Regions from separate parts of the Labrenzia sp. ATLA3 genome, predicted to be linked through region 2. Evidence: predicted binding sites of a transcription regulator. Region 2 holds the regulator's gene; each other region holds the start of a gene.
The links. Region 2 encodes LexA, which represses DNA repair genes until DNA is damaged. Its sites were predicted from a motif close to TGTTCNNNNTGTGTTCNG; they were not measured.
Positions count from the first base shown of each region.

Region 1: the regulator LexA is predicted to act here: its motif matches at 2,478-2,495, upstream of AC2A6O_RS09800 (helicase-related protein).
Region 3: the regulator LexA is predicted to act here: its motif matches at 8,330-8,347, upstream of parE (DNA topoisomerase IV subunit B).

Region 1 covers NZ_JBXUKV010000003.1:404,110-414,962, forward strand. Annotated here, with positions in the region: gene pyc (pyruvate carboxylase) at 1-1,840, opposite strand, end outside; gene AC2A6O_RS09800 (helicase-related protein) at 2,641-5,796, shown strand; gene AC2A6O_RS09805 (RNA-binding S4 domain-containing protein) at 5,832-6,197, shown strand; gene fdxA (ferredoxin FdxA) at 6,413-6,745, shown strand; gene AC2A6O_RS09815 (CarD family transcriptional regulator) at 7,202-7,786, shown strand; gene AC2A6O_RS09820 (RNA polymerase factor sigma-32) at 7,978-8,841, shown strand; gene AC2A6O_RS09825 (M48 family metalloprotease) at 8,932-10,458, opposite strand; gene AC2A6O_RS09830 (hypothetical protein) at 10,418-10,853, opposite strand, start outside.
Region 2 covers NZ_JBXUKV010000009.1:207,048-217,900, reverse strand. Annotated here, with positions in the region: gene AC2A6O_RS24910 (flagellar basal body protein) at 199-453, opposite strand; gene AC2A6O_RS24905 (FadR/GntR family transcriptional regulator) at 726-1,484, shown strand; gene AC2A6O_RS24900 (fumarylacetoacetate hydrolase family protein) at 1,615-2,766, shown strand; gene fumC (class II fumarate hydratase) at 2,829-4,214, opposite strand; gene AC2A6O_RS24890 (hormone-sensitive lipase) at 4,237-5,046, opposite strand; gene AC2A6O_RS24885 (acyl-CoA synthetase) at 5,200-6,780, shown strand; gene AC2A6O_RS24880 (hypothetical protein) at 6,953-7,570, opposite strand; gene lexA (transcriptional repressor LexA) at 7,797-8,507, shown strand; gene AC2A6O_RS24870 (ComEC/Rec2 family competence protein) at 8,512-10,641, opposite strand.
Region 3 covers NZ_JBXUKV010000001.1:38,030-48,882, forward strand. Annotated here, with positions in the region: gene AC2A6O_RS00175 (SPOR domain-containing protein) at 1-1,816, opposite strand, end outside; gene argS (arginine--tRNA ligase) at 1,887-3,656, opposite strand; gene AC2A6O_RS00185 (deoxyguanosinetriphosphate triphosphohydrolase) at 3,754-4,971, opposite strand; gene erpA (iron-sulfur cluster insertion protein ErpA) at 5,126-5,467, shown strand; gene xth (exodeoxyribonuclease III) at 5,534-6,316, shown strand; gene AC2A6O_RS00200 (hypothetical protein) at 6,521-6,838, shown strand; gene AC2A6O_RS00205 (tetratricopeptide repeat protein) at 6,984-7,841, opposite strand; gene parE (DNA topoisomerase IV subunit B) at 8,428-10,473, shown strand; gene AC2A6O_RS00215 (sulfotransferase family 2 domain-containing protein) at 10,553-10,853, shown strand, end outside.

The DNA of each region.
Region 1 (10,853 bases), on a different contig from region 2:
CCCGCAGCAGCATCTGCAGCAGGATGTTCGGCGCCTTTTCGCGGATCTTGTGCAGGCGCTCCCACGGGCTTTCGGTCAGGAAGCGCATGGCGACGTCGAAGGTCGCCCCACCCCAGCATTCCAGCGAGAACAGGCTGGGCAGGCCGGCTGCATAGGCGTCTGCGATGTTGACGATGTCGTGGGTACGCATGCGGGTTGCCAGCAGCGACTGGTGCGCATCACGCATGGTCGTGTCGGTCACCAGCGTCCGTTTCTGGTCCTTCATCCAGCCGGCAAAGCCCTTCGGCCCCAGGTCGTCCAGCAACTGGCGTGTGCCGGAGGGCTTGTCATCGCCGAAAACCGGGATGACCGGCGCTGCCACATCCTTTGGCGGACGCGCGCGGTTCTTTGTTTCCGGGTGCCCGTTTACAGACACATCGGCGACATAGGTCAGGAGCTTGGTCGCCCGGTCCTGCCGCTTGGTCTGCTCGAACAGGGCAGGTGTCTCGTCGATGAAACGGGTCGTGTAGTTATTCGCCTGAAAGTCGGCGTGGGTGATGATGTTCTCCAGGAACACCAGGTTGGTGGCCACACCGCGGATACGGAACTCGCGCAAGGCGCGGTCCATGCGCTTGCGGGCATCTTCCGCTGTCGGGGCCCAGGCCGTGACCTTTTCCAGAAGCGGATCGTAGAAGCGGGTGATGACCGCACCGGAGTACGCCGTACCGCCGTCCAGACGGATGCCGAAGCCGGTCGCCCCGCGATAGGCAGTGATGCGGCCGTAATCCGGAATGAAGTTCTGCTCCGGGTCTTCGGTCGTGATACGGCACTGCAGGGCATGGCCGTGAAGTTGGATCTGGTCCTGGGAGGGAACGCCGCTTTCCGGCGTGCCGATTTTCTCGCCTTCGCAGATCTTGATCTGCGCCTGGACGATATCGATACCGGTGACCTCTTCCGTCACCGTGTGTTCCACCTGCACCCGAGGGTTCACCTCGATGAAGTAGACCTCACCGGTGTCGGCATCCATCAGAAATTCAACCGTTCCGGCACCGCGATAGTTCACCGCCCGGCCGATTTTCAGTCCGTATTCACAAAGCTCCGCCCGCTTTTCTGCCGACAGATACGGAGCGGGAGCGCGCTCGACCACTTTCTGGTGGCGGCGCTGAATGGAACAATCGCGCTCGAACAGATGAACCACGTTCTCGCCGTCGCCCAGGATCTGCACTTCGACGTGGCGTGCCCGCTGAACCAGCTTCTCCAGATAGATCTCGTCCTTGCCGAAAGCCGCCATGGCTTCGCGCTTGGCCGCCAGAACTTCCTTCGCCAGGGTCGCCTCGTCCGGAATGACCCGCATGCCGCGGCCGCCGCCGCCCCAGGACGCCTTGAGCATGACCGGATAGCCGATTTCGGCGGCCTTGCGCTTGATCTCTTCAACATCGTCCGGCAGCGGATCCGTTGCCGGCATCACCGGCACACCGGCCTCGATGGCCAGATTGCGGGCGGCAACCTTGTTGCCCAGACGGCGCATGGTTTCCGACTTCGGTCCGATGAAGGTGATGCCCGCTTCCTCGCAGGCATCCACGAACTCGGGGCTTTCGGACAAAAGGCCGTAACCCGGGTGAATGGCATCTGCGCCGGAGAGTTTGGCAACCCGGATAATCTCGTCGATGGAGAGGTAGGCTTCGATGGGGCCGAGCCCCTTGCCGACCTGATAGGCCTCGTCGGACTTGAACCGGTGCAATGCCAGTTTGTCCTGCTCGGCATAGATCGCAACGGTCTTCATGCCCAGTTCGTTGGCCGCACGGAACACCCGGATCGCGATTTCAGACCGGTTCGCAACGAGAATTTTTGTTATCGCCAAACGCCTTCTCCCCCATTTTTTGCGCAAAACAAAAGCCTGTTTCGGCAAGATTTCTACTTTGGTCGGAAGCTCTTGAAAAGAGCCGGACGCCATGTCCCGTTTTCAGCCTGGACAAAACTTTTGCGCCCGCACCCGTAACCGATGGAAAAGGAACATTAATTCGATTTAAATCCAGAGTCTTCCAACCTTTTCAAAAAATGTGCGGCGCAGCAATCGGACCGTCGAAACAGCGGCCGTTGCCAGCAAAAAACCCCTAACGGCAACCGCGAACCATTTCGGGACACATTCCTGTCAGACGCCACAAAAGCACCGACAGACGCGACGTCCGGTTAGACGGAAACCTTCAGCAAACCCACTAGATCTTGTGAGAACAAATCCGCAACCTGATTGAATCAGCGATTCGGACGGGATTCGTTCACCCTGTGTGCCCGGGTAAACGCCATGGGCCTGCAAGTGCGAGCGCGCATTTCCTGAAAATTAATCATTGACAGCGTTTCGACCCAAATCAGCACCGCACGGCCAAATCGACTCAACCTTTTGACCAGATTCAGGATTTGGTGTCTCGACCGACGCATGAAACCACATGTCGTAGGGAACAAATCCTGAATCGTCCGGAGTCGCCGATTCGGTTTCGGTTTGTTCCAGAGTCGTTCTCCACAACATTTTTCCAACCGTCAAAAACCCGGCCGCGGGCCAAAAGAATAAGGACATGCCCGCCCCGGCTGTGCTAGACACGCGGTACCAGATATAGGCGCCGCTCGTTTGCGCCGATCCGAAGAAAGCCGATCACAAGCCTCCCCATGCCCCGTCCCCAGACCCTGCCGCTGCCGCCGTCTGCCCGGTCCCGCACAGTGACGGCCGTGCTCGGACCGACCAACACCGGCAAGACCCACCTCGCTATCGAGCGCATGCTGGCCCAGCCTTCCGGGCTGATAGGGCTGCCGCTGCGCCTGCTCGCACGCGAAGTCTATAACCGTGTGGCGGACCGGGCCGGTCCGGACGCCGTTGCGCTGATCACCGGCGAGGAGAAGATCGTCCCGAAGAACCCGCGCTTCTGGGTGTCGACGGTTGAAGCCATGCCGCTGGACCTGAAGACGGATTTCGTCGCCATCGACGAGGTGCAACTTGCCGGGAACCTTGATCGCGGCCACGTCTTTACCGACCGCATCCTGAATGTGCGCGGCCAGTCGGAAACACTCCTGCTGGGTGCGGCGACCGCCCGCCCACTGCTGGAAAAGCTGCTACCCGGCCTCAACGTGGTTACACGGCCGCGCATGTCGGTGCTGGAATATGCGGGCTCCAAGAAAGTCTCACGCCTGCCGGCGCGCTCCGCCATCGTCGCCTTTTCATCGGATGAGGTCTATTCCATCGCGGAGCTCATCCGTCGCCAGCGCGGCGGTGCTGCCGTGGTGCTCGGCTCGCTGAGCCCACGCACCCGCAATGCGCAAGTGGAACTGTTCCAGAACGGCGATGTCGATCATCTGGTGGCGACCGACGCCATTGGCATGGGATTGAACCTCGACGTCCATCACATCGCCTTTGCCGGCAACCGCAAATACGACGGCTACCAGTACCGCCAGCTCACCGCTTCGGAGATGGGCCAGATCGCCGGACGGGCCGGCCGTCACACCAAGGACGGCACCTTCGGCGTGACCGGACGGGTCGATCCGCTGGACGACGATCTGGTCGAACAGATCGAAAGTCACCACTTCGAGAGCCTGAAAGTGCTGCAATGGCGCAACAGTGCGCTGGATTTTTCGTCGGCAAACACCTTGCGTGCCAGCCTCGACCTGGTGCCTCGGGAAGAGGGTCTCGCCAGGGCGCCCATCGGGGACGATATCACCGCTCTTGAACATTTATTGCGCGATCCCGCAATATCCGGCATGGCAAAGGGCGAAAAAGCGGTCGAATTGCTATGGGACGTGTGTCAGGTCCCCGACTATCGTAAGATCGCCCCGGCGAACCACGCAGAGTTGCTGAACACCATTTACACGCACCTGATGCAGGACAATGCGATTGCCAATGACTGGTTCTCGCGTCAATTGGCCTTCGCAGACCGCACAGATGGTGATATCGACACTCTCGCAAACCGGATTGCACATATCCGGACATGGACCTATGTCGCCAACCGTCCCGACTGGCTGGCCGATCCGGCTCACTGGCAGGGCGAGACGCGCGACATAGAAGACAAACTATCTGACGCCCTTCACGAGCGGCTCACGCAGCGGTTCGTGGATCGGCGTACAAGTGTATTGATGCGACGTTTGAGAGAGAACGCAATGCTGGAAGCGGAAATTACATCGAGCGGAGATGTGCTCGTGGAAGGTCAGCACATCGGAAATCTGCTTGGCTTCCGGTTTGCCCCTGACGCGGCAGCAGAAGGCCCGGACGGCAAGACCGTGCGTGCCGCCGCGCAAAAAGCCCTGACCACCGAAATCGAGTCCCGCGCGGACAAGCTCGGCAAGTCCGACAACTCCGATTTCGTGCTGACGTCCGAAGCCGTGATCCGCTGGCGCGGTGAACCCGTGGCAAAGCTTGTTGCCGGGGAAGAGGTGCTGGCACCGATTGTTCTGCTGCTGGCGGACGAACACCTGACCGGCCCGGCGCGCGACAACGTGCAGACGCGGCTGGACCTGTGGGTCAAGGCGCAGATCGATACACTGCTGAAACCGCTTGTGGACCTGAAAGCCGGCGAAGGGCTGGAAGGCCTTGCCCGCGGAATCGCGTTCCGCATCGTTGAAGGTCTCGGCATTCTGGAACGCCAGGAAGCCTCCGACGAAATCCGCCAGCTCGACCAGGACATGCGCGCCAGCCTGCGCAAGCACGGCATCCGCTTCGGCGCCTACACCGTGTTCGTGCCAGCCCTGCTGAAGCCGGCCCCGAGCCAGCTTCTGGCGCAGCTCTGGGCGCTGAAACACGGCTCGCTGGACATGAACGGCATGGCCGAGCTGCCGCAGCTCTCCGCCTCCGGCCGCACGTCCATCCCGGTAGACGAGACCATCGACAAGGCCCTTTACAAGGTTGTCGGTTTCCGTGTGTGCGGCCCGCGTGCCGTTCGCGTCGACATTCTGGAACGCCTGGCCGATCTGATCCGTCCGCTGATCGCCTGGAAGCCGCTTGATGCGGAAGTCAGCCCGCCGGAAGGCGCGGTTGCAACCGGAGGCGGCTTCACCGTCACCGTTGCCATGACCTCCCTGCTTGGATGCGCCGGCGAAGACTTTGCCGCCGTATTGAAGTCACTCGGCTACCGGTCCGAAACCAAGGAAGTGCAGCGGCCCGTCGCAGCCAAACCGGCGGCGGAAGCTGCCACGGAAACGCCGGCAGCAGAGACAGCTGCAACCGCAGAAGAGGCTCCTGCTGAAGCTGCTGCCCCCGCGGAGGCTGCCGCAGACGAGACGCCTGCTGCGGATGCAGTGGCCGAACCTGCCACGACGGAAAGCGCTGAAGCCCCCGCAGAAGAACCTGCCGCTGATGAAGCGCCTGCGACAGAGGCCGCAGAATCGGCTGACGGCGCGGCGGAAGCAACGGCCGAAGATGCACCCGCTGAAGCATCTGCGGACACCGCCACTGCGGAAGCAGCACCGGAAGCGAAGACAGACGGCGAAGCGGCCGAAGGCGAAGCAGAGCTGGAAACCGTGACCATCGAGATCTGGCGTCCGGGCCGGCACGACCGCCGTCCGCGCGGCCGTCAGGACCAGCGCCGCGGCGGTGACAATCGCCGGGGCCAGGGTCAAGGTCAGGGCCATGGCCCGAAAGGTGGTCAGGGCGAGAAGCGCCACGGCAAGGGCGGACCGAAAGGCGAGGGCCGGGGCCGCGGTGGTCATGGCGGCCAGAAGGGCTTTGACGGCGGCAACCGCCGCGACAAGGCCCCAAGGGACAAACCGATTGATCCGAACTCGCCCTTCGCGGCCCTGATGGCCCTGAAGGCGAACATGGACAACAAGGACAAGAAGTAATTCCTGCGCCTGACGACACTGCTGCCGGTGGCAGCCTGCGCATCGACAAGTGGCTCTGGTACGCCAGGGTCACAAAATCCCGTTCCCTTGCCCAGAAGCTGGCGACGTCCGGCCGTGTGCGGCTGAACAAGGACAAGATCGATTCCGCCAGCAAGACAGTGCGGACCGGCGATGTTCTGACAATTGGCCTTGAGCGCCGCATCCTCATTCTGAAGATCCTTGCCCTCGGCACCAGACGCGGCCCCTATGAAGAAGCCCGCAAGCTGTACGAGGACCTGTCGCCACCACCGCCGCCGAAGGATGCACCGCCGCCTCCAGCGCCCGCACGGCGCGACGCCGGTGCCGGCCGCCCGACCAAGCGTGAGCGGCGAAAAATAGACGCGTTCCGCAGCGGCGACTGACGCTGTTTCCCGCCAAAGGCGTGAAAACAGAAAAACTTTCTCTTTCCGGCCCGGACTGCGTCATCCAGAGCGCTTGCGCCCGTTTGACAAAAGCGATACCCAACATCTGCACCAGACGTTATACGTGCGCTTTCTTTGCAAGAGCGGCACGAAACTGACCGCCAGGGCCTTGCGCAAAACGGCTGCAGGCCGCCCGGCGCCGAATGAGGATAGCGATGACCTACGTCGTCACGGACAATTGCATCAAATGCAAATACACCGACTGTGTTGAAGTCTGCCCGGTAGACTGTTTCTACGAAGGCGAGAATTTCCTCGTCATCAACCCGGACGAATGTATCGACTGCGGTGTCTGCGAGCCGGAATGCCCGGCGGAGGCGATTTTGCCGGACACGGAGCCCGGCCTCGAAAAATGGATCGAGGTCAACGCCGAATACTCCGAGAAGTGGCCGAACATCACCGAGAAAAAAGATCCGTTGCCGGACGCTGAAGAATTTGACGGCAAGGAAAACAAGTTTGAAAAGTTCTTTTCGCCGAATCCTGCAGCTTGATTCGCGCAAACGGCTAGTGCGGCAGACTGCCGCAAGACAAACGAGAACTGCTTAAAACAGCGATTCTTCCATCATTTTCAGGCACCTGCCCGGGGCGATCGGGCAGGGCCATTGTGCTGTTTTAGCACCAGCAAAGCTCAGTACTTTAATTTTCCACAAAAGTGTGGTACACATGGAAGATAGTCGCCAACCACGAGAATAACCCCCAAAACGGAGTCTTCGAAAACTGTCCCGGACCTGAACAACCGGACAGGGCAAGCTCCACGCAGCTCATATGACTGATCAAGGTTCTAGAGTGGAAATCGTCGACTGACCAGCCCTGACACGCCGCATATCAACAGGCGTTCCATTGTGGATCGCACTGCGGGGTACGTGTCGCATAAGAACAGGGGACCGCACCGCGGTCCGTTTTCGGTCCGAACCCGGACCGCCAACTGCGCAGGAGAAAATACGAGTATGGCAACGAACACCAAAAAGACCGCGCAGCGCCAAGGTTTCAAAACAGGCGAGTACATTGTTTATCCGTCGCATGGCGTCGGCCAGATTACCGCCATTGAAGAGCAGAAGGTTGCAGGTCACTCTTTGGAGTTGCTCGTGATCGTTTTTGAACAGGACAAGATGACCCTTCGTGTCCCGGTGGCAAAGATTGCCTCCGTCGGCATGCGCAAGCTTGGCGACCCTGCGGCCGTCAAGAAGGCTCTTGAAACCGTTCGTGGCCGCCCGCGCGTGAAGCGGACGATGTGGAGCCGCCGCGCTCAGGAATATGAAGCCAAGATCAACTCCGGCGACCTGATCGCGATCTCTGAAGTGGTCCGCGATCTTTTCCGCTCCGACACGCAGCCGGAACAGTCCTACTCCGAACGCCAGCTCTACGAAGCTGCGCTCGACCGTATGGCCCGCGAAATCGCGGCAGTGAACAAATGTTCCGAAACCGAAGCGGTCAAGCAGATTGAGCAGAACCTGGCAAAATCTCCGAGCCGCATCAAGGCAGCTGAAGAAGCTGCAGCGGAAGAAGACGAGGACAAGGAAGAAGCCGCTTAAACCAGGCGCACCTTCCGAACGACGAAAACAACGAGGGCCCGGAGAAATCCGGGCCCTTTTTTCGCTTTAAAGCTGCATGTGATCACCTTGTTCACGCGAAAGTGTGCAAAAACTGTCCCAACGGAAACGATAAGTGATCTACCCTACGCTTCGGTACGTATTTCCCCCGATAACATATCGGAGCGTCGATCATGTCCCAGAGCGAAAAACGTCAACTGGTCAGAGCTGCAATGAAAGCGCCCTATCTCACGCGTGAGGAGGAACTGGAGCTGGCGATACGCTGGCGCCACCAAAGGGATGAAAAAGCGCTGGAGAAACTGTCTCTGTCGCACATGCGTCTCGTCATTGCCGTCGCCTCGCGCTTCCGCAACTTCGGTCTGTCACTGGGTGACCTGATCCAGGAAGGTCATGTGGGCCTGCTGGAGGCGGCCGCCAGATTCGAACCGGAACGGGAAGTCCGCTTTTCCACCTATGCCACGTGGTGGATCCGCGCCTCCATTCAGGATTACATCCTGCGCAACTGGTCGATCGTTCGCGGTGGCACCTCCTCCTCCCAGAAAGCTCTGTTCTTCAACTTGCGACGCTTGCGCGCAAAGCTCTCCGGCAATCAGACACCGCTTACCGACAGTGAACTCCACCAGAAGATCGCCGATGCCATCGGCGTCAAACAGTCCGACGTTGCGCTGATGAACGCCCGCCTGTCGGGCCCGGACACATCCCTGAACGCCCCGGTGGCCGACAGCGAAGGCTCCAGCGCCGACCGCCAGGACTTTCTCGTGTCCGACGCTCCGCTTCCGGACGAAATCGTGACGGTCAGCATCGATACCGAACGCCGCCAGCGCTGGCTCTCCTCCGCGCTGGAGGTTCTCAGCGAACGCGAACTGAAAATCGTGCGCGAACGGCGTCTGTCGGAAGATGGCGCCACACTGGAATCGCTTGGCGTGAAACTCGGCATTTCCAAGGAACGCGTGCGCCAGATCGAAAGCCGGGCCATGGAAAAACTGAAATCCGCCCTGTTGGCAGCACAGCCCGACCGGGCCGCCTACAGCACCTGACGACCTCCAACTCCTCCAAGTAACCTCTGACAGGCGGGCCTTTTGGTCCGCCTTTTTTTGAGGTGCACAAGCTGCCTGCCGGGCAGGACGTCAGTCGACGATCAGCTTGATGGCCGTGCCGGCCGGAATCGCCTGATTGGGGTTTAGGTCGTTCAGGATGGAGAAAAATTCCAGACGCCGTGACGGCTCGACACCGCTCATGCCGATGGCCAGTTTCCGCGGCGTGTCGCCCGGCTTGGAGTTGACGACCTTGATCCGGAGCGAACGCAGCCGGGCGCGCTCCGTGGGCGAAAGCTGCTTGAAGCTTTCCACCGTCTGGTGGAAATCACGGTCGAACGTGTCGTTGGGCGAACGGCTGGCGAAGATGAAGCGATACCCTGTCTTGCCGATCCGGACCACTGCAATGCGGAAGGACCAGCCCTGGGTGATGGCCGCCCCGGTCACCGCCGGCAGTCCGTTGATCGTCGTTTCGCGCACGCTTTCAGACAGAAGCCCGTTGATCCAGCCGGAGTTCATATACTCGCGCAGGCTGGAATAGCCGCTGACATCGGCACCGTCGAAGCGGATCGCCGTGCCGGAGCCATTGCTGGCCAGCACCGCTTCGGGCGTGTTTTCTAGAATGTAGCCGGATGGCACGGTGTAACTGATGCCAAGTGCCTTGTGCAGGAACGAACGGCCACGGACGAACCCTTCCAGCGGGTCATCACCGAACAACATGCCGTCAATCTGGCTGAGATAGCGGGTGCGGTCGCGCTCGCCGATGCCAGGGGCCCCGATCTGCCGGGCCGCGCGAATGGCGATCTGCAGCCGTTCCGGCGTAGAGGGGTGCGACGACAGGAAGTCCGGCGCAGCCGAGGCCGACTTGTCGGCGGACTGATACTGGGCAAAGGCCGCCATGGAACGCAGGAACCGGGCAGCGGCATAGGGATCGAACCCGGCTCTTGCCAGCGTCTTCACGCCAATATCGTCAGCCTCAAGCTCCTGCACCTGGCTGAAGCGGGCGAAGGAAAGCTGCGACGAGATGATTGCCTTGCGGGCTGCTTCGCTGTCCTGCACGACATCGGTCAGGATCTTGTTGGCAAGCTGCTTGGCTTCGGCGCGCTGCTGGCGTTTGATCGCGTGGTTGGCTGTCACATGGGCCATTTCGTGCGCCAGCACGGCGGCGACTTCCGACGTGTCGTTGGCAAGGGCCAGCAGCCCGCGCGTAACGTACAGATAGCCGCCCGGAAGTGCGAAGGCGTTGATGGCCGGGGAATTCAGGATGGTGATCTTGTAGCTTTGCGAGGGGTCTTCCGATGCCGCCACCAGCCGGCCGACAACGCTGGCAACAGCGCGCTCCGCCCCGGCGTCCTTGTAGACACCGCCATAGGTGGCCACCACGCGCGGATGTTCGCGCTCGCCGATATCGGCTGCAAGGTTGGGGCGCAGGGTACCCGGCGTCACCGTGCCGACGGTTGGGCCATCGCCAAGGAACTGGCAGGACGCCACCAGAAGCGCGGCCCCGCCTGCAACAAGGGTGCGCAGCCAGCCCCGGCGCAGGCCGCGCCGTGCGGGCAAACATGCCGGCTGACGGAAATCAGTTGCTGCTTTGGCCGTCACGTCCTGCCCTTTTGTCATTCAGTACCACCAGTTGCTCCGGATGCCGGAGCACCATAGACGGTCCGTCCCGGTCCTGGACGGAGCCGCGTATTTCGACAACCTGTCCTTCCAGGGTATCCAGCGTCCAGCCGGACCGCCCGAGGGCCGCGTTGACCTCATCCTCGTCCGAGGCCTTCAACGTAACCGTGAAATCCGTTTTCCAGTAATTGCCGAAGTTCAGATAACGGGTGCTGCGTGTTTTTCCAAGAGAAACAATTCGCCCTCTCGCAATAACATAGTGCCCGGAAGCGCCGCTGAAAGACTTCGGTGCGGCAGTGGAATAAACAAGACGCGGCGTGGTCTTCCCCCACAGGCCTTCCCGGGCCTGGCTGGCCTGTGCTTCTGCGGCCCGCAACGCATCCGCGCAGGCTGCA
Region 2 (10,853 bases):
TCGCGATACTGGCGCTCAATGACTAATCGCGCGCGATCCAATCAGCCATCATCGGCTTTTGCTCCAGACCGATGGAGTGTCCAGAATGCGTAAGGGTCCAGATAGCTGCCTTTTCGACATCGGACTTAGTTGCAGCTTTCCTGGTCTGGCCATGGTGCCAGTCATGAGTCGCAGTCAAGGCGAACTGGGGCTTGCTGATCACTGTCGGAAACGGCCCAGGCTGTTGGCGCGGAAGCCTGGCTTGTTGGCGTTGGCAATGTTCTCGGAGATGGTTGCCTGACGGACAGACTGCAAAGCTTGCCCGAACCTGTTCGACCGAAACGTGCAATCGCCGGCCGCACGCAGCCCCAAAGACCGTCGCTGGGGTTCAGTTCCGCTGGCGAAACGGCCAGCCAACCGGAGTTTTGATCTGGTGCCACCAGCAAGTATACGTGACCTCAGGAACGACGGCATCAGGAAACTGGCGTAAAGGCTATACACTTTCAACGGCCAAATTCTCAGTAATTGTCCTACAAATTTAAAACGATTTGCCTCATTTCATTACGAAACGGCCAATATTTAGCGTCGCAAAAACGTTAATAGCGACGGATTAGCTTACTAGAACGTTATTTTAGATTATTATTTCTAGTATTTTAAAAAATTGCCTTGTAAGACATGCGAAGGATGCAACGCCGGTCTCACCGTTCACAATCCGTATGTGAGACCCGACTGCCCGAGTCTGTTGAATGGATAATAAGAAACGCAATTTCTTCGAACTACCGGACAAAGTCCTCACATCTCTGCCGACCGGAGCGGTCAAAGATACAGTCGAACATCTTGGCAAGAAGATCGCGCATGGTGATTATGCGACGGGCGCGATTCTTCCGCGCGAGGATGAACTCGTCGAGAGTCTCGGCGTTTCTCGGACGGTCGTTCGGGAAGCCATCAAGGTATTGTGTGGCAAGGGGCTGATACGAACGGCCCGCAGATACGGCTCCCGCGTCTGCCCGTTTGACGACTGGAACCTTCTTGATCCGGACGTCATTCGCTGGCACGACCCGGAAAGTCCGCAAACGGCGAGAATATATGCCGAAGCGACAGATCTCAGATTGATATTCGAGCCAGAGGCGGCCGCACTGGCCGCGGTCAATGCAAATCGGAACCAACGCGACACCATTCTGGCGGCCGCACGGGCCATTCACCCCCTGGATGGTCGAGCCAGCATGATTGGTGCCGACTACATGTTCCATGCCACGATCCTTCAGGCCAGTGGCAACCAGATGCTTTCCCAGCTCCAAAACCTTATTTACGCGGTCATGCTGTTTTCCTATGCCACGTCCCTGAAAACACCACCGGAAGAAAAAGTTGCCCGCCGCAATCATGTAGGCGTGGCTGAAGCCATCGATTCCGGCGACGCCGAACTGGCGCGTGGACGCATGAAAGACATGCTGGTTCTGAACAAGGCCATGGCAGACAAACTGGTCGCTTCAATGTTTCAGGAATAACACTGGCACGGGAAGCGTCCTATCGGGTGCACTGAAACCCGCGTTTCCACATTTGTTGGACAAGTGAGAATTTTCCCAGCAGATTAGGGAAAACCAACAATGACGGCCCTGCGGCCAATCAGGAAACGCCATGAGCTTTTATTCAGAAACCGAAATGTCCTCCGGCACTTATCTGGGTCGTGTCTGGCGTCCCGGCGCCAACGGACCTGCTGTCGTTACCCTGCGCGACAACAACGTCATCGACATCACCTCGAAGGCCGCCCCTACCGTAAGAGACATCTGCGAAATGCAGGATCCGGCAGCTTATGTTGACGCGGCAGAAGGCGAGAACCTCGGCCCTCTTGGCACGATTGCCGCAGCATCCTCCGACAATCCCGCCAATATCCATTTTCTTGCCCCATGCGACCTGCAGGCGGTGAAAGCCTGCGGCGTTACCTTCGCCAATTCCATGGTGGAACGCGTTATCGAGGAAAAAGCAGCCGGTGATCCCCAAAAGGCGGAAGCAATCCGTGCGCGGGTGGGCGCAACTATCGGCGACAGCCTGAGAAACCTGCGCGCCGGATCAGAAGAAGCCGCGAAGGTAAAACAGGCGCTGATCTCGGAAGGGCTCTGGAGCCAATATCTGGAAGTCGGAATCGGTCCGGACGCCGAAGTCTTTTCCAAAGCTCAGGTTCTTTCTTCCGTCGGGCCTGGTGCTGACGTCGGTCTGCATCCAGTATCCAGCTGGAACAACCCGGAGCCGGAAGTGGTGCTGACTGTCTCTTCCAAAGGCGTGATTGTCGGCGCGACGCTTGGAAACGATGTCAACCTGCGCGACGTCGAAGGCCGCTCGGCACTGCTCCTGTCCAAAGCCAAGGACAACAATGCATCCTGCTCGATCGGCCCCATGATTCGACTGTTCGATGACACCTTTTCGCTGGATGACGTACGCCAGGCGGAGTTGGATCTGACCGTCGAGGGAACTGACGGATTTGTCCTGAAGGGTCGATCTTCAATGAAGGAGATAAGCCGGGATCCTCAGGATCTGGTCCGGCAGACATTGGGCCGGCACCACCAGTACCCCGACGGCATCATGCTCTTTCTCGGCACCCTCTTTGCCCCAACCCAGGACAGGGATGTTCCGGGTGAAGGCTTTACCCACAAATTGGGCGACGTTGTCACGATCGAAAGCCCGGGCCTGGGCAGCTTGAGCAACACGGTCCGGCTTTCGACGGAATGTCCCGAATGGACTTTCGGAATAAGCTCCCTGATGCGCAACCTTGCAGAGCGTAGCCTTCTGTAGGCGGCTAAAGGTCATCAGCCCAGCGCACGGCGAAGACGCACATCAGGAAGCAGCCGAGCTTGTCAAAGCGATGGCTGGACCATTTTCGCAGGATCGACTGTCTTGTCGAACTCCTCTGCACTGACAAAGCCAAGGTCGAGGCAGGCCTGTTTCAAGGTCATATCATGCTCAAAAGCGTGATGTGCGGCATGACTGGCCTTGTCGTATCCGATGAGTGGACTGAGGGCGGTGACCAGCATCAAGGACTGATCAAGGAATTCCTTGATGCGCTTTTCGTTCGGCTCCATGCCTTCGACCAGAAACCGAGAGAAATTGGTACAGCCGTCGCCCATGATCCTGACCGACTGCATGATCGCATTGATCATCAACGGCTTGTAGACATTCATCTCAAGGTAACCGCTGGCGCCACCTATCCCGGCCACGACATCATTTCCCATAACCTGCGCTGCGATCATCGCGAGCGCCTCGCACTGTGTCGGATTGACCTTGCCCGGCATGATCGAGGACCCGGGTTCATTGGACGGTATTTTTAATTCGAAAAATCCGCACCGCGGTCCGCACGACAAAAGACGAATGTCGTTTGCTATCTTGAACAAGGAGACAGCAAGCGTCTTCAAGGTCCCGCTCAGCATGACAAGCGCATCATGCGCGCCCTGTACGGCGAACTTGTTCCCAGCCGTATAAAACGGCAAGCCGGTCAATTCAGCGATCTTTGCGGCAGACAATTCGGCGAAGCGAGGATGTGTATTGATCCCCGTCCCCACCGCAGTGCCGCCCAGCGCCAGTCCATAGACGTCGTTGAGCGCAAAACGAATACGCTCAATGTCCTGACGCAGCATTTCGGCATACCCGGAAAATTCCTGACCCAGTGTCAGAGGCGTAGCGTCCTGCATGTGGGTTCGGCCGATCTTGATGATACCGTCCCAGGCATCGGCTTTGTCCTGAAGGCTTTTCTGGAGTGTCTGAACCCCTGGCAGCAGCCGGTGTGTCACCTGGAGTGCGGCAGCCATATGCATGGCGGCTGGAAAGCTGTCATTGGACGATTGTGACAGGTTCACATGATCGTTGGGGTGAACCGGATCTTTTGTTCCCATTACGCCGCCTGCCAGTGCGATTGCGCGATTGGAAATCACCTCGTTCACATTCATGTTGGTTTGAGTGCCACTACCAGTCATCCAGACATGCAGCGGGAAGTGGTCGTCCAGTTTTCCATCACTCACTTCATCCGCGGCCCGGACAATCAAGCGCGCAAGGTCTCCAGGCAGCAGGCCCAGCTCTTCGTTTGATAGGGCGGCCGCCTTTTTCAAGATGCCATAGGCGTGCACGAGCTCAATCGGCATCAGGTCACTGCCGATTGAGAAGTACTTCAGGGAACGCTGTGTCTGCGCACCCCAGTATTTGTCTTCCGGCACATCTATCTCACCGATGCTGTCGCTTTCAGTACGCATAAGCGTCTCCTCGTCGGGTGGCTCAAGAAGCCAGCAAGGTTTCAGTCAACTCGCTATCCGGTTTTTGAAGGCCGTCGATGACGTCGAAATGATGCCGGTCTGCGTCTTCCCGATAGGTTGCCGTCGACCAGGCATCGGCAAGCAGTTTCGACTGCCGGAGAAATTCCGGTCGTTCCGAGCCTCCAACCCAGGCAACGACCGGACTGTCAATTGCAGGCTGCATAAGTGCAGCGCTCTCGGCAATCGCATCCTCTTCGCTCAACTGGAACGACTTGTTCATCACGGTGTTTCTAAGCGGACGGAGGTCGTGTAGCCCGCTAATGGATACAACTCTCTCGATCCGAGCCAGTACGTCCTCTGACAGTCGGGTGTCTTCACAAATCGTCCGCGTAACCAGGTGGCCTCCGGCGGAATGTCCGACAAGCCGGATCGGCCCGGCAACGCGAGCTGCCACCTTCGTGACCGCCGAACTGATCTGCCGTGTCATGTCTGCGATTCGCGCATCCGGAGCCAGCTCATAGGATGGCATGCACACCGTCCAGCCTTTTGCCAGGCAACCACTTGAGAAATGCGACCACGAACTTTTGTCGAATCTCAGCCAGTAGCCGCCATGCACGAAGACGACGAGACCTTTGGATTTTCTCTCAGGCCGAAACACATCGAACCGTTGACGTTCCCCCTCCCCGTAAACGACATCCAGATCCTTTTCGACCCAGCTTTTCCGGAAGGCTTCGGCATCTTGTGCCCAACGCACGATAAAATCGTCTGCACCTGCAATATGAGCAGCATTTGAATAGGCATCATCCCAGTCAGTAATCGTCATCTCGCTCATTCGAAATCCTCTAACAACCATCGAAACCGATTAGTGGCATCCTTGCACGATTTGCCTTCAAAGCGGAACGGCCTGAATGCCGTTCGCAACTTGTCAAACAGACTGTGGTCAACCTAACGTCAGAAAAAGCCAGTAACCGGGAGGCAAACTCAGATGGTGGAGCGCTGTTCCAATCGCGTGTCCAATCTTGCGCATTTTCTGACCAGAAACGCAGCACGATGGCCATCTCGACCGGCGGTTGTTCAGGATGGGACCACCTGGTCCTGGTCGCAGGTCGATTCGCGCGTTTCAGCTCTTGCGACAGGCCTCAAGGCGGAGTTTGGAGTTACCAAGGGTGATAGTCTGCTGGTGCAGGCTGAAAACTCGGTTCAGATGATCGAGATCATGCTGGCAGCTTTCCGTCTCGGGGCCATATGGGTTCCCTGCAACTTCCGACAAGCGCCTGGCGAGACCGCTTATGCAGCAGAAAAAGCAAGGGCGACGGTATTCCTGTGTGACTCAAGTTTCAGTGCCCAGGCCGATGCCGTGCGGAACGCAAGACCCCAGCTAGCAGGGTGTGTGACAATAGGGTCGAGCGATTTTGGCACCAACTACGAGGATCTCGTCTCCCGCCACTTGGGACACGCCTTTGCCAACGAGCGCGTAGACTACGACGATCCGTGCTGGTTGTTCTTCACGTCTGGCTCCACAGGTCGCCCCAAGGCTGTCGTCCTCAGTTACGGGCAAATCGGATTCGTCTGCGTCAACTACATGGCGGATCTGTTGCCAGGAACCACGGAACAGGACGCGTCGCTGGTGATAGCGCCGTTGTCGCACGGCGCTGGGCTTCAACTCATCGCACAGTTTGTGGCCGGTTCCGCACATGTGCTTCTGCCGCGAGGTGGTTTCAATCCAGCCACCGCTTTCGAGCTCATCGAAAAACACAAGATCAGCAATCTTTTCACGGTTCCGACAATCGTCAAACGCCTGGTGGAAGATCCTTCGGTCGACCGGTTCGATCACTCGAGCCTTCGCCACGTCATCTATGCGGGCGCCCCCATGTACCGGGAAGACCAGAAACTGGCGCTCCAAAAACTGGGCAACGTTCTGGTTCAATACTACGGACTTGGCGAGGTCACCGGAAACATAACTGTGTTGCGGCCACAGGATCATTTTCTGGAGGACGGGCCCGAGACACGCAGTGGCACCTGCGGCACGGAGCGCACCGGCATAGAGGTGTCGATCCAGGACGAAGACGGCAATCACCTGCCCCCCAATGAAACGGGTGAAGTCTGCGTTATCGGTGCGGCTGTCTGCGCAGGATATCTGGATGACGTCGAAGCCAACAAAAAATCATTCAGAAATGGCTGGTTCCGAACGGGTGACATCGGCCACATGGATGAACAGCGCTACCTTTTCCTGACCGGCCGTGCTTCGGACATGTATATTTCGGGTGGCTCCAACGTCTATCCGAAGGAAGTCGAGGAAATACTGCTCACACATCCGGAAATCTCCGAAGTCGCAATTCTCGGCATTCCAGACAGACAATGGGGCGAAGTCGGACTTGCCGTTTGTGTCGCAGCCCAGGGCAAAGCCCCCGACCCTCAGGCTTTGACAGACTATCTCAACGGCAAGATCGCACGTTACAAGCTGCCGGCACGCTACCTCTTTATTCCCGCGATGCCGACCAGCGCCTATGGCAAGATCACGAAGAAACTGGTGCGAGAGCATCTGACTGAGATGGGCTTGCTGTAAGACGGCAGCCCCCAAGAAAACTTGCCGATATCCAGCGATCAAGTCCCTTTGCCGAAAACCGGCTGCCACACACCAGATGCCGGGCAGTCCTTTAGAGATAGACCTCACGGATCAACTCCCCGTTCTGGAGGTTCTGGGTCGTTACGCCGAGCGGCATGAGCTGACTTCGGCCCTACTCGATCTTTCCGGTCTGACGCGTGAGGCGTTTGACTTCGTGATGCCTGCCTGCGCGATCAAGGACCGCCACGCGGCCTGGTAAAGCGACACGCATTCCTCCAAGGGTGCCATACTTGAAACAGCTATCGCAATTCTTGGCAGGAAGGACGGCGAGAGGTTCGCCCATGTACACGCCTACTGGCACGAGGAAGGCAGAGAGCTTCTTCATCACCTGTTGCCACACACGCTTTAGATAGCGCGCGCTGGCGTTATCAAGGGGTATGGTCTGCAAGGTGCAGCGTTTGAGGCTTCGCGCGCACCGGAGACCGAAATCACGCTGTTTCGCGTACAGCAAGCCGAGACCCACTCCGGCCCCATCAAGGACAACGACCTCATCACGACGCTGGCTCCATTTGCCGACCTGACAAACAGCATCCGCGAACTTGCTCTCCTGCTGGAGGGTTCGCCCTATGAAGTCCACGGCCTTGGCAGCCTTGCCGGAGCCGTCTTTCGCGAAGCAGATGCCATGACAGGTCTGATTTCCGAAAAACTGCTTTCTCCGTATGCCGGGACAACACCAAATCAGGAGCTCTGTGTTCCCATACGAGCCATCGATCAGAATTGAGGATTGCACGAAGTCATTCTTGCTGCCGGTGGAGCACCAACGCTTGTCACCTGCGAATTAGCGATCAAAAGCCGCTTAACGCATGACGACGCAGCGACATCAGCCACGAATTGAACGCGGCGGCTTGCAGAACGCCAAGAACAGTAAGAGAACATTTACCCTTGCAGAACACAATGAGAACAGGTATCATGTTCTTGATTTGTACCAGATGTTTTCTCGGTCAGGGGACGCCTACATGCTGACGCGCAAGCAGTACGAACTGCTCATGTTCATTCACGAAAGACTGAAAGAAACCGGTGTGCCGCCGTCTTTCGACGAAATGAAGGATGCGCTCGATTTGCGCTCCAAGTCAGGCATTCACCGTCTGATCACCGCACTTGAAGAACGTGGCTTCATCCGGCGCTTGCCCAACCGGGCCAGAGCTATGGAGGTCGTGCGCCTCCCCGATTCCATCGCGCCGGGCCTGGGCGCTCCCCGGCCGAGGGGCAGCTTCTCGCCCGAAGTCATAGAAGGCTCACTGGGCAAACCGGAACCTGCGAAAGTGGCGCCGGAACCCGCTATCGGTGTCACGGAAATTCCAGTCATGGGCAGAATTGCAGCCGGCGTTCCGATCGAGGCCATTCAAACCCACAGCCACTCGATCACCGTGCCTCAGGACCTGCTTGGACGCGGAGAGCATTACGCACTGGATGTGCGCGGCGATTCCATGATCGAAGCCGGCATTCTGGATGGTGACACGGTTCTGATCCGCAAGACCGACAGCGCCGACAGTGGAGATATCGTCGTCGCTCTTGTGGACGATGAGGAGGCAACCTTGAAGCGACTGCGCAAGAAAGGTGCCTCAATCGCGCTGGAAGCAGCGAACCCAGCTTATGAGACACGGATCTTCGGGCCTGGTCGTGTCCGTGTTCAGGGACGCCTCGTTGCCCTGTTTCGGCAATATTGATCCTCTACTCGTCCTCGCGCCCTTTTGCATTTGATGCATGGCCGATTTGACGCAACCCCTCCCTTGCGACCGTTCCTGGCTGATGCCAGGGACGCGGCGGATCTGGGATGGCAAACACCAGCTTTTCGATTTTCAGCTTTCCGTCAGGTGGGTTCTCCCGGGCATCGGAAAGCCTATTGGTATCGGTCTCCTGCCGAGTGGCGCTTCTTGACAACCAGATCGAAACCGCGCCGCGTGCGGAGCGCATTTTCTGGTCAAGAACAAATCCTGAGCCGCACCCCTTCGGAGCGACTAGATCGGTCACGATCAAATCGGCATACCTGCAATCCATCTGAAACGCTTCGAACGTCCTGGGCTGAGCTATCGCTAAATACGGCATAGCCTGTTCCAGCGCCTCTGATCCTTCTCCTGGTCCATATGCTCTGACGACGCAGCCATCATCATCGCATTTTCTTTGTGGCGACTTTATCTTGCGCGATAAAATCGCGTCTTCAGGAACGCCTTCGGACTGGAGCCAGAGGTCGGTCGCAAAGGACCGTCCTCTGGCAGCGTACCTCAAGGATCCGGCATCATCCCGAGCAGCTATACGAGAGCCGCTTGCAGCAATCTGGATGTCCGGAGGCCGGTCAGTGATGACAATCAGCAGCCCGGCGAGCAGTGGCAATCCGGCAAACAGACGCTTCCTTCCAGGCAGCAGCAGGCCGGCAAAAAGCGCCGACAACAGCAGACTTGCAGCCATTCCGTCGAGCCTACCCGATGTGCCACCGTCGGCATCTAGAGCGGCGGTAAAAGAGGCCACCTTCAACAGGAGCGAGACACCGAAAGACATCACTGTCAGAGGGAGCGCAGCCAGTCCGAAGGGCATCAGAACGAAGGCCAGCACCCCCATCGGCATGACAAGCAGCGAAAAGACGGGCATCCCCAGCAGGTTGCCCACGACGCCATAAGGCGCAATTCGACTGAAATGATGAGCTCCGATAATGCCGGTCGCCAATCCTGCAACCAGCGCAGTCACAAGCAGACCGGCAACCCACCTGCCAAGAAAAACGCCTGTCGCCATGCCCCATCCTGACACTTTGTCACCGGTAGATCCGAAGCGCTCTCTGTGTCGCCACAAGTCATAAACAGCAACCAGACAGATCACGGCTGCGAATGACATCTGAAAGCCCGGGAAAAACAGTCGCTCGGGTGCAATCAGGAGGAGCAGGAGGCCTGCCAGTGCCACACTGCGCAAAGTCAGACCGCGCCGACCGAACAGAATTCCGACAAAGACAATGGCAATCATCAGAAAGGATCGCTGTGTGGCGACTGCGCCACCGGAGAGGAGCAGATAGACGACCGCAGCACCAAGAGCTGAAAGTGCTGCCCACTTATGCACGGGCCACCTCAACGTCAAAATCGGAACAAGCGACAAAAGAAGCAACACGGCCCCATAGGTGCCCCCGGCGAAGAGCGCCATATGCAGCCCTGAAATTGCTAGGATGTGAGCGAGCCCGGCCGAACGCAAAACGTCTTCCTGCTGCTCACCGATGCCGCTTCGGTCGCCAACCAGCAAGGCGACGATCAACGCGGTCTCGGGTCCATCAGCAAGACTGGCTTTGATCCGTTCCGCGATATCGCTACGCAGTTTCGCAACAGCGACGCTGGGATGAAGCCAAAGTCCGCGACCTGGAACCTTCATGACCTGAGGTGGCCCGAAACTGAAACCCGTCGCACCTATCTGCTGATAAAACGCCCGGAACGAATAGTCATACCCTCCAGGAAAAACAGGGCCAGGCGGCGGAAAGAGGCGCGCATTGACACGAACGGTTTCCCCAACCTGCACCCCACTGTCAGCGGGAACACGCAAGCGCACCTTGGCCGGAAACTCGAGTTCCCTCGCCGGTTGACCATTCACGGCGGTTACCGCAAGCACGAGCCGACTACCCCGCGCCCCTGTATCCACCTCCTCAACAACGCCGGTCACATCGGCGTTTATCGGTTCAGCAAGGCGCGGCGTTGAAACATAAGCAGTGCGAAGACTGGACGTAGCCAGCCCGGCGAAGAAAGCCAGACAGAGCATGGCTGAAACCGCCACCTTTCCGCGTTGTCCTACGCGCAAGACTGCGACCGCTGCGATAATCGTCACAGACATCAACAGCATCCAGGACGGTTCCTCAGGCAACCAGACGTAAGCGCCAATTCCCGCTGCGAACGCGAAGGCAACCCACAAGAGGCCCTGGGCATCCCAAAGACGATCTGTCGCAGAATTTATTATCGAACTGGCATGGCGATTGTCGCCCGACGCCCACAAACGCCGCCTCAAACGCGCGTCAGATCCGGTAGCAGCAGGTGATAAACTTTGCC
Region 3 (10,853 bases), on a different contig from region 2:
GGATGATGGTTCCATCAGGACGCACGACGACAGTTCTCACCCGCTTTGGTGTTCCTGGGACGAGATCGGCGTCGCCGTTTGTGCCGACCGGAGCCGGTGGCAATTCCGCCAGTTGTGGCGATTCTGTCGGGATGAGCCTGTCGGGACCGGCGACACCGGTGCCATCAACCCGGTCGTAAATCAGCTTGCCGGCCTGGTCGTTTGCGGGTTCCTGGCTCTGTTCCGGATAGACCTTGAGAGGCTCTTGCAAACCGGCGATGATCGGCGGCGGTCCACTAGGGACAGGAACGGCATCGCTGTCGAACAAAAAGAAGCTGGCGCCACCCAGAACAGCCACGCCGAGGACACCGGCAGCAACAAACAAGCCCTTGCGGGATTTTTCGCCCCCGTGAGGAACCGCATTTTTCTCCGCAGACGAATGAGGGGGCAGAACACCAGCGCCGGTAAGGCTTGGATCGCTTTCCTGCATCGCCCGTGCAACCGCATCCAGATCATAACCTTCCGGCGGCGGCGGTGTTTCGTCGTCTTCGGACTGAGGAACGGCGGTGGCAGCAGCTGGCCACGTCATGTCATCCACATCCGGCTCAGCGGCCGGTGCGTCCTGGACGGGCTGATCAACCGGCGTATTAACAGGCGTGCCAACTGGTTTTCGCGCTGTTGGAGCCGGAAAATCGAGATCGGCAAACAGGGCGTCTATTCCAGCAGGGTCCCCGGCCTTTTCGGTTTCGGGTTCCACGTCATGCGAAACAGGCGCGGACTGGACCGGGTTAAGAGCTGCGAAGAAATCATTCTCGTCAATCTTCGGACGATCATTGGTCACCGGCTGCTGATAGCTTGGTGTTTTCTCAGGCGTCTCATCAACTGAGGGCGGAGAAGCAGGCTCCTCATGCCGAACACCACCCAGACGATAATCTTGTGTCGGACGCACTGGTTCGGCAGGCGCTGACACCGTTGATGCCGCAAAGCCCGTGCCGGAAGACAAGCTCGAGCCGCTTGGCAACTGCCCAGCACGGGAAAGGGTGTCGGAACCCGAGGCCTCGGACGTCTCACGCCCATGAATGTGCGTCTGCGGTTGGGCGGGCGCAGCATCTTCTGCTTCTTGTTCGAAACCCACATCCGACAGAACTGCCGACTGGGTCTCGTCAACAGACTGGCGCAACGCGCCTATAAGTTCGTCTTCGAGTTCAGCAGTCAGGTTCTGCTCAAGGTACAAGGCGACTGAAGGGGCAAGATAAGATGAGTCATCAGCACCTTCAGGATCGGCCTGCACCGCAGGTGCCTGCGGCGTGCGGAACTGAGCGCCCTGATCAACCGGCTCCGGCGATTGAGTGCTTTCCACCGGCTGTACCGGCTCCGGCTGGCTCGGCCATAGAGATGACACATGTGACGATGGCATCACCGGCGGCACGTCTGGCTGTGTATCCGCCTCGAAGGACTGCTCGTAACCGGTGGTCGGTGCTGCCTCGTAATAGTCGTCCGTTGAAACGCCAGGTGTTACGCTTGGCTCTTCAGCGCTCGTTTCTTCAGTGTTGGGCGCCGGCGTATTCGATACCGGTTGCAGATTTGAAAAAGATGGTTCGATGCGCGACGGTGCTGGGGAGGATTGCTCGCGCCCATCACCCGGAACATCGTCAAGCCCCGCAAAATAATCAGTACTACCAACGCGGCCGCTGTTCACATTTGCCCCCGATTGCTTATTCTTGTGGACAATCCGCGCCAATTCAACCAGCGGATCTTCCGCAGCCGGCCGTTCGTCGCCCGCCTCGCTTTGCGAGGCGCGCAAATCTGATCGCTTTGTTTCGTAGTCTTGTGACATGAGCTGTACGAAAACCGGTCCACTTCAAGTCGCTGGTGAACCGTTAAGTCGTTCCCAGCGCCCATTAAAACTAGCGCATTTCTTCAGGAGCATTCACGCCGAGAATCGTTAGACCTGAAGCGAGCACCAAAGATACTGCACGAACCAAAGCAAGACGCGCTAGGGTTAATTTCAAGTTACCGGATTGAATAAAACGTAAATGAGGCAATTCGTAGCCTTTGTTCCACTGTCCGTGCAAAGAACTGGCGAGTTCGTGTAGATAAAATGCAATTCTGTGCGGCTCATGTGTTTCTGCTGCGGCTTCTACCACTTTCGGCCATTCGGCCATCTTGGCAAACAGTTCCTGCTCACCCGCATCGTCCAGCAAGGAGAAGTCGGCTCCGGCGAGATCTTCATCCGAGAACCCGGCATCCTGAAATTCATCAGCCACCTGCCGCAAAACCGAACAGCAACGCGCATAACCGTATTGAACGTAGAAGACCGGATTGTCTTTCGACTGTTCCGTGACCTTTTTGAAGTCAAAGTCCAGCGGCGCGTCATTCTTGCGGAACAGCATCATGAAGCGAACCGGGTCCGACCCGACTTCGTCAACGACATCGCGCAAGGTGATGAAGTCGCCGGAGCGCTTTGACATCTTCACCGGCTCGCCATCACGCATCAGCTTTACAAGCTGACAGAACCTGACAACAACTTCCGTCTTGCCGTCTGAGATCGCCTTGCCGACAGCCTGCAGGCGTTTGGCGTAGCCACCGTGATCGGCACCCAGCACATAGATCGTTTCAGAGAACCCGCGCTCGAACTTGTCCTGGAAATAGGCCACGTCGGCAGCGAAGTAGGTGTAGGAGCCATCGGATTTCTTCAGAGCCCGGTCGGTGTCGTCTCCAAAGTCGCTTGCGCGAAATAGCGTCTGTTCACGGTCTTCCCAGTCATCGGGAACCTGCCCCTTCGGCGGCGGCAGCGTTCCTTCGTAGATCAACCCCTTGTTCCGGAGCGTTTCGAGCATGTGGTCGATCTTGGAACCATTGCCATCGCCGCGATCATGCAAGGTTCTCTCGGAATAGAACACCTCATGCTCGACCCCGAGCGCAGCCAGGTCCTGACGGATCAGTTCGAGCATGGCGGCGATTGCCCGCTCCTTCACCAGCGGCAACCATTCGCCTTCTTCCATGCCGGTAAGTGAAGACCCGAATTCGGACTTCAGTTTTTCGCCGACCGGTTTCAGGTAGTCCCCTGGGTAAAGACCGGCAGGTATCTCGCCAATGTCCTCGCCAAGCGCCTCGCGGTAACGCAGGAACGCGCTCCGCGCCAGCGTGTCGATCTGCGAGCCGGCATCGTTGATGTAGTATTCCTTGACCACTTCATTTCCGGCAAACGCCAGAATATTCGCCAATGCATCGCCGACGACCGCGCCGCGGATGTGGCCGACATGCATTGGGCCTGTCGGGTTGGCGGAAACGTATTCGACGTTGACCTTGCGAGCAGCAGACCGTTCCTGGGCGCCGAACCGGATCCCTTGAGACAGAACGCTGGCCAGAACCCTGTGCCAAACAACATGTGCCACGCGCAGGTTGATAAAGCCGGGTCCGGCAATGGACGTTTCGGTGATTTCCGGGTCGGCGTTAAGCCTGGCAACAAGCTGCTCGGCAACATCGCGCGGCTTCATGCCGAGTGGCTTTGCAAGCACCATTGCAGCGTTGGTGGCAAGATCTCCATGCGCAGGATCGCGGGGCGCTTCCACGACCACTCGCGAAAGATCTGGCGACTCTCCATTTGCATCTTTTAAATCAAGTTCTTGGAGAGCGTCTTTGACGCGCAGCGTGAAGTCCGCGAAGATATTCATAGAACACCGGTCAGGTTTTGGTTTTCAAACACAAAGCCCCCGCGCGCTGCGAAGGTGAGGCCTTCGGCGCCACAGGGTTTGTAAGTCGCTACTGCGCCTACCCCAAATCGGGAGTATCGTCAAACAGTCTGCGGTGCTCCTCTATGGCATAACGATCCGTCATGCCGGCGATATAGTCGCAAACCAGCCGCGCAGTTTCCGTGTCACTCAGAGTGCCTAGGCCGCTGTTCCAGGGTTTCGGCATAAGGTCCGGCTCCGCCAGGAACCGTTTGAACAGGTCCCGAACGACTCTTGCAACCAGTCTTCGAACTGCCAGCACATCTTCATGCCGGTACACCCTGGCAAAAAGAAATCGCTTCACTTCCTTTTCCGCAGCAGCCATTTCCGCCGAGAAACCAACGAGGCAACGGTCGGCCATACGAATCTCCTGCACGCTTCGCGGCTCGACCTCGTTCAGATTGCGGATCGCCTCGCGAATGACATCCTCAACCATTCGCGTTATCGACCGCCTGACGATTTCATGGATACGGCGGCTTTCCTCAAGGCCAGGATACTTGCCATCCACTTCTTCGAGGATATCGGCCAGGAAAGGCACGTCGCGCATATCATCGATCGCGAAGAGACCTGCCCTCAATCCGTCATCCAGATCATGTGCGTCATAGGCAATGTCGTCGGCAATCGCCGCGGCCTGTGCTTCAGCGCCCGGCCAGGTGTGCAACAGCAAATCCTGTTGTTTGGCATAGTCGCGGATCGCAAACGGCAACTGGCTCCCCTTGAACTTTCCAAGGGGGGCTCCGTCGGCATCAACCAGGGGGCCATTGTGCTTGACCAGCCCCTCCAGCGTTTCCCATGCCAGGTTCAGGCCATCGAAATCCGCGTAGCGCTGCTCCAGATGCGTCACGACCCTGAGCGACTGGGCATTGTGATCGAACCCACCATAAGGTGCCATGCTCTCATGCATGACATCTTCGCCCTCATGACCAAAAGGTGTGTGTCCCAGATCGTGCGACAAAGCCAGGCATTCCGCCAGATCTTCGTCAAGCCGAAGAGCACGTGCCAACGAGCGCGCGATTTGCGATACCTCGATGGTATGGGTCAGCCGTGTGCGGAAATGATCGCCTTCGTGATAGACGAAAACCTGCGTCTTGTGCTTCAGACGGCGAAAGGCGGAGGAATGAATAATTCTATCCCGATCCCGCTGGAAGGGTGTCCGCGTCGGGCTGTCAGGCTCGGGGAAGAGCCTGCCCCGGCTTTCCAGAGGGTTTTGCGCGTAGATCGCGCGCGATTGTCCCCCAAATCCGATATCCGCCTTCATCTGCTTCCAGCCATCCTTCACAGACCTCGTCCGTGTTTCCCGTTCTTTCAGCCGCTGGCAATACATTGACGTGAGCGACCGCAAAACATACTTATCTGAACAAATCAGGTTTAACGTTCCCGCACATAGCCGGAACAGAGCGAGTCGGTGAAACATGACCGAAACACTTGAAATTGGCGTAACAGTCAGCGACCGCGCTGCCAAGCGCATTGCTGCGATTTTGTCGAAGGAACCGAGCGGCAGCATGCTGCGCGTCAGCGTGGAAGGCGGCGGCTGTTCCGGACTGCAATATAAATATGACGTGGTCGACAGCCGCGAGGATGATGATCTGGTGATCGAAAAACCGGGAGCGACGGTTTTGATCGATTCCATTTCCCTGCAATACATGGGCGGATCGGAAATCGATTTCGTTGACGATCTGATCGGCCAGTCTTTTCAGATCAACAATCCAAATGCAGTCGCCGGATGTGGCTGCGGCACCAGTTTTACAATCTGATCCCATAGGCTCCATCCTTGCAGCCGGTTGCCCCGGCACTTTCGAACAGTTGAGGCAACCGCGCTCATGAAAATTGCGACATGGAACATCAACGGCGTCAAGGCACGTATCGACACGGTCCTCGAGTGGCTCAAGGAAACCTCCCCTGACGTTGCCTGCCTCCAGGAGATCAAATCCGTTGACGAGAACTTCCCTCGACAGCCGTTTGAAGACCTCGGATACGTGGTCGAGACGCATGGCCAGAAGGGCTTCAATGGTGTCGCGCTCCTGTCGAAAACACAGCTTTCCGATGTGCAGCGCGGCTTGCCGGGAAATGTCTCAGACGAACAGGCCCGGTATATCGAGGCCAGTCTTTCGACGGACAAAGGTCCTGTTCGGATCGGTTGCCTCTATCTACCGAACGGTAATCCGCTCGGAACGGAGAAATTCCCCTACAAGATCGAGTGGATGGACCGGCTGATCGCGCATGCGCAAAAGCGTCTTGATGAAGAGACGCCGTTCCTGCTGCTCGGAGACTACAACGTCATTCCGGATCCGGTTGATGCGAAGACCCCGCAAAACTGGCTGGACGACGCGCTCTTTCAACCCGAGAGCAGACAGCGCTTCCGTGCGCTTACGCATCTTGGCCTTACCGAAGCTGTGAGATCCTGCACCGAAGCGCCGGAAACGTTCACCTTCTGGGACTATCAAGCCGGTGCGTGGCAGAAGAACAACGGCATTCGCATCGATCACATATTGATGTCACCACAGGCGACGGATCGTTTTTCCGGCTGCGGTATCGACAAGCATGTGCGCGGGTGGGAAAAGCCGTCAGACCATGTACCAGTGTGGGTCAAACTCGCCGCTTGAGCCTGAATTCTGCGGAAACACTCGAAGGCACACAGGTTGTGTTTGCCTGTCCATACTGCTGAAACGTGAAAACCAGGCTTGCAGTTGGCAGATCTCATGGTAAACTTTTACCATCATGGGATAACGCTCGGCCGACCAACTTCCGCGACGGCGACATGCGGACATCACTTTCCGGCAACGACAAAGGTCGCCGGCCGTAGGTTGTTGACCGTTGTAACTTTTGTTTTTTCCGGTTTGATTTTTGCAGAGGTGTTGGGTTTCCGCGCAAGCGCCATCGCTCAAGACATTTCTTGCACGTGTCGTTACAAGGGCGAGAAATACGGTATCGGTGAATCCATTTGCCTGAAAAGCCCATCCGGATTGCGAATGGCAACTTGTGAAATGGTGCTGAACAACACGTCCTGGCAATTCAGCAACGCCCCCTGCCCGCTCACGCAGAACCAGAGCCCGGCTATCGACAGGCTCATCCCCAACCAATCCGGAAACATCCATCAAACGCGTTGGGCGCGAGCCACACTTTAAGTCCGGCTTCTTCAAAGACGTCGTAAAGGTACGGAAGAACTGCACCGCGTGCGATACAACGCACCTGCGGCAATGATCTGCGTTTGCGTGGCGCCCGATGGGCGCCGCGCTTCCGATCAGAGGAGCCGGTTTCAGCAGGTTTTGGTTATTGTGCGGGTAGTTGCTGAGCGGTGAGCATGTCCGGACGGTTCTGCTTCAGCCATCCATCTGCCATGGATCTTGCCATCTGCCTGACAGGCTCGGGCGAAACCGCGAAATACTGCTCATGCATGGAATGGATCCAGTTCGCATCCGTTCCTTTTGCCTGTTCGCGGGCAACCGTCATCCACATGAGGCCGCGTGCTTTTTTCTTGTCCGACGTGCCGAGCGCATAAAGCGTTTCACCAAGCCGGGCCTGAGCTCCGACATGCCCTTTCAGCGCTGCCAGATTGTACCATCGCACGGCCATGCGGCTGTTGTTTTCCTGGTACATGCGGCCCAGTTCATACTGAGCATCGGCATCACCAAAATAAGATGCAGCATGCGTAAAAATCTGCCGCGCACGCGGTTCATTTTTGGGGACAGCGCCATCTATGCCATTCAGGTAATAGGTCCCGAGGGCGACAAAAGCGCTGGACACAAAAGGCGCATCCGGCGCATCCGGACGGTCTTCACCATGTTCGCGAACGATCTGGCTGTAATATTCAAAGGCCTTGAGGTCGTCTTCCTTGACGCCATCGCCGGAGGCATACATTTCCCCCAACTTCCAGGCGGCCATCGGTTGACCATTTTCGGCTGCATATTGCAGCGAGCCGAGCGCTGCAGCCTTGTCGCCGGAATAATACTGGCGGGCACCTGCCCGCAATGCTTCAGAGGGGGACAGATCTGTCGGTCCGATCGCACGTGCAGGCGCCGGCTGCCCGTCAAAGGCGGCTACAGGATCGGTCAGTCCGATCAGGATCAACGCACCGAGCACGGTTCCGGCTTTTCCCATGCGTTGAAGCTTTGTGCTGTTCTTAGGCATCCCAGTCACACTATTATCCATCGGCAACGAAACAGATACCCGACGGACGCTCTTGTTTTTTGTCCGCGCAAAGCGCATTTGCTGTCTCTTCGACCCCGCAGCTTTCGCTCGCAGGATCAACTTTTTCGGAGTGGCCTAAATTGGCCGATCATTTCGTCCTAAGTTGGGCCATACGGCGCCGAAATAAGACAATTTCCTGACTCTTATGTCCGGACGGTGTCCAGCCCGGAAGCAACTACCGGTCGGACTGTCTCAAAACATTAGCGTAACGGGTGACGGGCAAACATGGCCGAACAGGGGCAACTGAGGCAAACCGGGACCCGGCAAAAGACTCTGTCAGCAACTGTTGCGGAATTGGCACATTTCGTTGCCACCCCTCCCATTCAAGACCTGCATTTCAACACATGCGGGTTGATGATGTGTTGCCAGACAGGCGTTTCGGCGCCGAGGGCTGTTGAAAACGGGGGCTTTTGGCCAATTGCCTTTGCCGTTCTATGTTTGTCCTTCAAACTGGGGCATGATTCGGTGTAGGTAACAGCGCTGAGTTTGTAAAAACTGTGACCCAAGACCCATCAGGCGATACGGAATGAGCGCAAAAGACGATCTGTTTGCAGGCAACGCGGCTGTCTCTGCCCCAATGACACGGGATAAACCCGCCCCCGCGCCGCAAAAACCGCGTCCCGTTGCGCCCGTCGCGGTCAGCGACGACTATTCCGCGGCCGATATCGAGGTTCTCGAAGGTCTCGAACCAGTCCGACGCCGGCCAGGCATGTATATTGGCGGCACGGATGAAAAGGCTTTGCACCATCTCTTTGCGGAGGTGATCGACAACTCCATGGACGAAGCAGTCGCCGGTCATGCGACCTGGATCGACGTTTCCCTATCGGCAGATGGCTACCTGACGATCACGGACAACGGCCGCGGCATTCCGGTCGACCCTCATCCGAAGTTCAAGGACAAATCCGCCCTTGAAGTGATCATGACGACGCTTCACGCAGGCGGTAAATTCGACAGCAAGGTCTACGAGACCTCCGGCGGCCTGCACGGCGTCGGCATCTCTGTGGTCAATGCCCTCTCCGAAGAACTGATCGTCGAAGTCGCACGCAGCCGAAAGCTGTATCGCCAGATCTTCCGCAGGGGGCATGCTCAAGGCCCGCTGGAACTGGTCGGCGACACGCAGAACAGGCGCGGCACACAGGTGAGCTTCAAGCCTGACGAGCAGATTTTCGGCAAAGGCGCCAAGTTCACCCCCGGCCGCCTGTTAAAGATGGCCAGGTCGAAGGCCTATCTTTTTGGCGGTGTCGAGATCCGCTGGCACTGCGCTCCTGAATTGCTGTCGGAAAAGGACGAAACACCGGCCGAGGCCGTTTTTCATTTTCCCGGCGGACTTCGTGATTTCCTCAATGAGCGGCTGTCCAAGGAACGCCGCGTCGTGGACGATGTCTTCTTTGGACGCACCGACAATGCCGGCAAACACGGGTCCGTCGAATGGGCCGTTAGCTGGTATGCCGGCGACGGCTTCGTCAATTCCTATTGTAACACCGTGCCGACGCCAGAAGGCGGAACCCACGAGGCGGGTTTCCGCTACGCGCTGCTGCGTGGCCTGAAGGCATATGGCGAACTGACCAACAACAAGAAGGCTTCCATCATCACCGGCGACGATGTCATGACATCCGCTGGCGGTATGCTGTCAGTCTTTATTCGCGAGCCCGAGTTTGTCGGCCAGACCAAGGACAAGCTTGCGACCAACGAAGCGACCCGCATTACTGAAACGGCCGTCCGCGATGCGTTCGATCATTGGCTGACGGCTTCCCCCAACCAGGCAAACAAACTTCTGGAATGGGTGATAGACCGCGCCGACGAGCGCTTGCGCCGCCGCCAGGAAAAGGACGTCGCCCGCAAGACCGCCGTGCGCAAGCTTCGCCTTCCGGGCAAGCTTGCTGACTGTTCAGCGAACCAGTCGGATGGAACCGAGCTGTTTATCGTGGAGGGTGACTCGGCAGGTGGCTCCGCCAAACAGGCGCGCAACCGGTCCAACCAGGCTGTTCTGCCTTTGCGGGGCAAGATCCTCAACGTTGCCAATGCCGGGCGTGACAAGCTCGTCGCCAACCAGCAGCTCGCCGATCTCATTCAGGCCCTTGGCTGCGGCACCCGCTCCCAGTACAGGGAAAGCGACCTGCGCTACGAAAAGATCGTCATCATGACGGATGCCGACGTCGACGGCGCCCACATCGCTTCACTTTTGATTACTTTCTTTTACCGGGAAATGCCTGAACTGATCCGTGGCAGTCACCTCTTCCTGGCCGTCCCGCCGCTCTATCGTCTCAGCCAGGGCGGCAAAACACTTTATGCACGCGACGATGCCCACAAGGACGAGCTGATGGAAACTGTCTTCAAAGGCAAGTCCAAGGTGGAAATCGGCCGTTTCAAGGGCTTGGGCGAAATGCTGCCGGCGCAGTTGAAAGAAACGACCATGGATCCGTCCAAGCGAACGATGCTGAAAGTCGTCGTCGAAGAAGACGCGGTGGCGGATACCAACGACACCGTTGAGCGTCTTATGGGCAACAAGCCGGAAGCGCGCTTCCGTTTCATTCAGGACAACGCTGAATTCGCTGAGGATCTTGATATTTAGCCGCAATAATGAGTAGTTTGATCTAAATCTTTTTTGAGGGGGCGTATCGGGTGTAATTTGTTTTACCCGCGTGGCCTAATTGACCGGTCGGAAAAGCAGTATGTTAAACCGGATGTATTCGATAATGGACAGACGACTTCGCCCGTTGCGAAATCACGTCTTCCTGGCTTTTCCAAAGCATAAAATCGCGTTTGCCCGTATTGCAGAGCCAGCATTCCATTTGTTGCGCCCTGTTCTTCATCGGCTCGCCGGCACCGACAAGCTCAAGGCTCTTTCCGAAATTGATCTCAAGGCTGCGGCCACCGAGCGTCTGTTGTTCCATGGAAATGTTGAATTGTTGACGGCACGAGAACTCAAGCGCCGCCACCCCGACATGACAG